Regions from separate parts of the Superficieibacter sp. BNK-5 genome, predicted to be linked through region 2. Evidence: predicted binding sites of a transcription regulator. Region 2 holds the regulator's gene; the other holds the start of a gene.
What was found. The regulator LexA, encoded in region 2, represses DNA repair genes until DNA is damaged. The targets are predictions, from matches to a motif close to TNCTGTATGTACATACAGNA.

Region 1: the regulator LexA is predicted to act here: its motif matches at 1,306-1,325, upstream of ACMGGS_RS16490 (metal-dependent hydrolase).

What each region holds. Positions count from the first base shown of each region.
Region 1 covers NZ_CP179893.1:3,451,198-3,454,334, forward strand. Annotated here, with positions in the region: gene ACMGGS_RS16485 (L-cystine transporter) at 1-567, opposite strand, end outside; gene ACMGGS_RS16490 (metal-dependent hydrolase) at 707-1,285, opposite strand; gene hxpB (hexitol phosphatase HxpB) at 1,437-2,105, opposite strand; gene ACMGGS_RS16500 (YniB family protein) at 2,255-2,791, shown strand; gene yciA (acyl-CoA thioester hydrolase YciA) at 2,825-3,137, opposite strand, start outside.
Region 2 covers NZ_CP179893.1:892,985-896,121, forward strand. Annotated here, with positions in the region: gene zur (zinc uptake transcriptional repressor Zur) at 253-765, shown strand; gene ACMGGS_RS04325 (CsbD family protein) at 844-1,053, opposite strand; gene lexA (transcriptional repressor LexA) at 1,272-1,880, opposite strand; gene ACMGGS_RS04335 (diacylglycerol kinase) at 1,990-2,358, opposite strand; gene plsB (glycerol-3-phosphate 1-O-acyltransferase PlsB) at 2,488-3,137, shown strand, end outside.

The sequences.
Region 1 (3,137 bases), 2.3 Mb from region 2:
ACTGATAATTGAGGTTGGGCTGGCCCCGGTCAGGTCGGCAAACGGGTTTTTCGGTACGAAAGAGAGAATAAGCTGCGGTACGGTTAAGTCGGCGACTTTACCCGCATAGTTACTTTCGATGGCGTTAAGACGCGCCGTCTCGGCCGCGCCCTGTACCAGCCCTTCGGCAGAGAGGCCAAACAGATTAGTGACCAGAACGCCGACTAACGCCGCAATCAGGGTGGTAAACAGCAGCGTACCAATGGTCAGTACGCTGATTTTGCCAAGCTGTGCGGCATTATGCAGACGGGCCACCGCGCTCAGAATCGAGGCGAATACCAGCGGCATAACAATCATTTGCAGCAACTGGACGTAACCGTTGCCTACGACGTTAAACCACTGGATCGAACTTTTGAGTACCGGACTGTCATCGCCATAAATAAACTGTAATGCCAGACCAAAAATGACGCCCAGCACCAGACCCACCAGCACTTTTTTTGCCAGACTCCACTGTTTGTGGCGGGTTTGTCCCAGCACAAATAGCAAGGCGACGAACACGATAATGTTCGCGATTAATGGAAAATTCATCCCCGTTCTCCTGTTTATTACGGTCGGCTTAGCAACGCCAACTCAGATGGCGCAAGAGTAGCAGAAGTGTGATGGGGGTCTTATATCCAAATGGAATGGCTTATATCAAAACGTCTGGTACAGACGATAATTTACGCGATTAATGGTGTATCAACCGATAAAAGCTGGTTTGCAGCGAATTGATCATCCCGGATGACCAGCGTACCGCGCTGTTATCAGGAAGGTTTTGCGGCATCCAGACGGCCCAGACAAAGAGCGCCATGCACAGCACGCGTTCAAGCTGATTCCCTTTACATGGCGCAAGGATCGGCAGGCGGAAGCGCCAGCGGCACGGCCACAGCAACGGAACCCCTGCGGGTGTGAGCATATCGGCAAGAATATGGCTTAAATAACCCAGCACCAGTCCCTGCACGGCGTCTGCCGGGATCACCCAGCTTTCCGGTATTTTCAGATAGCAGATCGTCAGACCGCAAAATACGACCAGCAGACTATGGGTAAAACCGCGATGCCCGAAGGCCCGCGCGATGGGTTTTGAGATCCAGCGCAAGCGCTGTCCGAGAAAGGATTGTGGATGATCGATATCCGGCAGCAGACAGGTCAAAATCGCCGAAGGAATGATATGCCACCAGTCCCCTTGCGCGAGCACAGGCGTAAGCTCGGCATTTTTGGCAAAAACCGCGCAGGCAATGGAAAAAAGAAGGTGGCCTTCCGCCGTCATGATAATCACTGGACTCGCTAAACTGTCGATTCATCCAGTATAGGGTTTTTATACAGTATGTGAAAGAGGTGACGTTGTAACTCAATGTCACAATTTGCGTGTGCCGGTGAGATAAACCTGAAAGGGCGTTCGGTCTGAACGCCCAGGGGGATCAACCGCGCAAATGCTGAGCGGTCAGATCGTGCAGAGAGTGCAGTTTAACGTTCGCCAAAACATAGCGCGGATCCTGCTGAACCTCCAGTGCCGGGACGACAATTGAGCGCATCCGCGCGGCTTTAGTGGCGATCATGCCGTTGACGGAATCTTCAAGCGTAACGCACGTTAATGGATCAACCCCGAGTTTTGCCGCACAGTCGAGATACACCTGCGGATGCGGTTTGCTGTAAGGTAATTTTTCCGCTGAGGCCAGCGCTTCAAAATCATCACGCAGGCCAAATATGGTGAGCACATTTTCCAGCATAGACAGCGGAGAGGCGGACGCCAGCCCGATTTTCAGCCCTTCGGCTTTGCACAGCGCCACGGCTTCACGCACCCCAGGCAATAGCGGACGCGCCTCTTCCACCAGATTCATCGTGCGGCGGATAATACGAGCGGTGACCTCGTCGCGACCGGGGCCATTCCACGGCTGCTGCGCGTACCATAAATCCACCACCATATCGATACGCAGGCCGAGCAGGTCGGGCAGCTCATCACGTCGGGAAACATCCACCCCGAGGCCCTCCATCACCTCCAGTTCAGCCAGATCCCATAAGGGTTCGGAGTCAATTAATAAACCATCCATATCAAAAATTGCGGCGAGAATTTGTCGCTGAACCGTCATTGCATCCCTCCTCAGGAGTCCACTCTTAAAATGTTTACCACGTGAAAACTATGCGTTGTTATAGCATATTGCTTTTAAAAATCGGGCGAAAAGTGGCAGCAGCGGGTAGAATTAGCAGCGATAACAAAGCGTCTCTATAAGGGGAATCCATGACGTATCAACAGGCTGGACGCATCGCAATTATAAAACGGATTGCGGGTTGGGTGATATTTATTCCAGCCGTCGTTTCTACCCTCATCTCGGTTCTGAAATTCATGTACGCGCACAGCGAAAAACAAGCGGGAATCAACGCTGTCATGCTGGATTTTGCGCACGTGATGATTGAAATGATGCGTTTTAACACGCCGTTTCTCAATTTTTTCTGGTACAACTCACCGCAGCCGGAGTTTAGTCACGGCCTCAACCTGATGTTCTGGATTATATTTGCCTTCATCTTTGTTGGGCTGGCGCTGCAATCTTCCGGCGCGCGGATGAGCCGTCAGGCGCGTTTTCTGCGTGAAGGGGTGGAAGATCAAATGATCCTCGAAAAAGCGAAAGGGCCGGACGGGATGACCCGCGAGCAGATCGAATCACGCATCGTGGTGCCCCGGCATACGATTTTCCTGCAAATTGTGCCGCTGTACATCATGCCGGTCATTGTCCTGATCATTGGCTATTTTTTCTTTTCGCTACTGGGCTTTATTTGACCGATTTTGCCCGGCATTGCGCCGGGCGAAACTTTACGCCGCAGGCAATGGCCGCGGTTTGCCGTCACTGTCTACCGCCACATAAATAAACAGCGCCTCGGTTGCTTTATATCGCTGGCCAATCGGCTCGGACGACACTTTTTTAACCCACACTTCGACGTTAATATTCACCGACGTCGTGCCGCGCTTAACGCAGCGGGCGTAGCAGCACACCACATCGCCCACCGCCACCGGACGCAGGAAGGTCATACCATCCACCCGCACGGTCACGACGCGGCCCTGAGCAATCTCTTTTGCCTGAATCGCGCCGCCCATATCCATCTGCGACATTAGCCAGCCGCCGAAG
Region 2 (3,137 bases):
GTTCCTGCGCTATTGTAACTTTAACGCTATTTTACATGTACGCCGTACACACATCAAATATTTTAGTGTACTGAGTACATATATGTATGCCGTTAATTTACTGCTTGCTCATGAGTAACATGAAAGCGTGCAGTCCGTACTAATCTGTTATGACCAGTCTTTTGAGTGAGACTGCCATGTAAACAGCCTTCATTTCTGACTTTCAGCAGAACATGATAAAATAGGCTTCTGCCCACCCCACCCGAGGACGCTATGGACAAGACCACTTCGCAGGAGATGTTAGCGCAAGCTGAAAAGCTGTGCGTGCAACGCAATGTGCGCCTGACCCCGCAGCGCCTTGAAGTGTTGCGGTTAATGAGCCTGCAACAGGGGGCAATTAGCGCCTACGATCTGCTTGACCTGCTGCGCGACAAAGAACCACAGGCCAAACCGCCGACGGTATATCGTGCGCTGGAGTTTCTGCTTGAGCAGGGTTTTGTGCATAAGGTGGAATCGACCAATAGCTACGTGTTGTGTCATCTCTTCGATCACAACCACACTTCGGCGATGTTCATCTGCGACCGCTGCGGCGTCGTGAAAGAGGAAGGTGCCGATGGCGTGGAAGATATCATGCATGCGCTGGCAGCGCGGATGGGATTTGCTTTACGTCATAATGTGATCGAAGCACACGGTCTGTGTGCAGATTGTGCTGAGGTTGAAGCCTGTCGTCATCCCGGCGAATGTCATCACGACCACAGTATTCAAAGCAAGAAAAAGCCGCGCTAGTTTCAGCACGGCTCTTTGTGGGGTGGTACCTCCATGTACCTTCGGGTAGGACTTCTCAGGGGTTAGCTGAGTGCGCTACTACCAGCGGTAATCGTGACGGGTTTCCCAGTCTTTTACTTCGGTTTCCGCCTGATCTTTCTGGTAACCGTAACGTTCCTGGATTTTACCAACCAGCTGGTCACGTTTACCTTCGATGACAGTCATATCATCATCGGTCAGTTTGCCCCATTGTTCTTTCGCTTTACCTTTGAACTGTTTCCAGTTACCGCCGACTTCGTCTTTATTCATAATTATGTCCTCATTGTTGGGGTACAAATCATTCGAATTCTGTCGTCCAGATAAGCTATGTTTTCTGCTGAACGTAAGAATAAGTGTAGATGAGGATCCTGTACCCTGCGGGGAATTAAGAATATTTAACCCTGTGAAGCATCATAAGGCCGGGAAGGTTTCAGAAAATGAAGAGGAAATCCTGCGGCACCCACAGTACCGCAGAAATCAGGACGAGATTACAGCCACTCGCCGTTGCGGATCACGCCCACAGCCAGTCCTTCAATAGAGAAGTTTTGCTTACGCAGGTCAACCACAATCGGTGAAAATTCATTATTTTCAGGCAGCAGTTCAACGACGTTGCCCTGTTTTTTCAGGCGCTTAACGGTCACTTCTTCGTCAATACGCGCGACAACAACCTGACCGTTACGCACGTCCTGCGTTTTGTGCACTGCCAGCAAATCGCCGTCCATAATACCAATGTCTTTCATCGACATCCCGCTAACGCGCAGCAGAAAATCGGCGTTGGGTTTAAACAGTGACGGGTCAACCTGATAGTGGCTTTCAATATGCTGCTGCGCCAGCAGCGGCTCACCGGCAGCCACGCGACCGATAAGCGGAATACCTTCTTCTTCCTGAATCAGCAGACGAATACCACGTGATGCGCCGGTGACAATCTCAATCACCCCTTTCCGCGCCAGCGCTTTAAGATGTTCTTCAGCCGCGTTTGGGGAACGGAACCCCAAACGTTGCGCAATTTCCGCACGCGTCGGTGGCATGCCTGTCTGGCTGATGTGATCCCGAATGAGATCGAACACCTCTTGCTGCCTGGCCGTTAACGCTTTCATTCCGCCCCCTGGGTGTATATACAGTTATGCTGTGAGTATATACAGTTAACGGCGATTTTGGAACCACCAATGGCACGAAAAATAAGAGACTTTTCTACTTTTGCGACCTTCAGCGGAAATGCGACCACAATAAGGTCACCCAGGTGATAAGCGCGACGATAATCGCCAGCAGCACCGCCGCCGATCCCATGTCCTTGGCGCGGCCCGACAGTTCGTGCCGTTCCGTGCCGATGCGGTCCACGACGGCTTCAATTGCGCTGTTTAAAATTTCCACGATCATTACCAGCAGCACCGAACCTATCAGCAAGACACGCGTGATGGGGTCCACATCCAGCCAGCAGGCGATAATGATCGCCACAATGGCGGCCACGCCTTCCTGCCGAAAAGCGGCTTCGTTAATCCATGCCGCACGAAATCCTTTCCAGGAATAACCCGCTGCGTTGATAATCCGGGTCAATCCGGTGGTATTATTGGCCATTAAAAGAACCTTTTTACATTATTAGCGTCAATGATATAGCGCGCGTCCTGCGTAAGCTCAGAAAATCGGTTCACTTTCTGATATCCTTGCAGCGCATTTGCATGATTAACCAGAGGCTTCACATCGTTTATGTCCGGCTGGCCACGAATTTACTACAAATTACTGAATTTACCATTAAGCGTGCTGGTAAAGAGCAAGTCTATTCCGGCGGAACCCGCGCAGGAATTGGGTCTGGATACCTCCCGCCCGATTATGTACGTATTGCCTTATAACTCAAAAGCGGATTTGCTGACGCTGCGCACGCAGTGCCTGGCACACGATCTCCCCGATCCCCTGGAGCCGCTGGAGGTCGACGGCACCCTGCTGCCGCGCTACGTCTTTATTCACGGCGGACCGCGTGTGTTTACCTACTACACGCCGAAAGAAGAGTCTATCAAACTCTTCCATGACTATCTGGATCTGCATCGCAGCAATCCGGGTCTGGACGTGCAGATGGTGCCGGTGTCGGTGATGTTTGGCCGTTCACCGGGGCGTGAGAAGGGCGAGGTTAATCCGCCGCTGCGCATGCTCAATGGCATACAAAAGTTTTTCGCCGTGTCCTGGCTGGGGCGCGACAGTTTTGTCCGCTTCTCCCCTTCGGTCTCTCTGCGGCGTATGGCAGACGAGCACGGAACGGATAAAATCATTGCGCAAAAGCTGGCACGCGTTGCGCGTATGCACTTTGCCCGTCAGCGTCTGGCTGCCGTGGGACCGCGTCTGCCTGCCCGTCAGGATCTGTT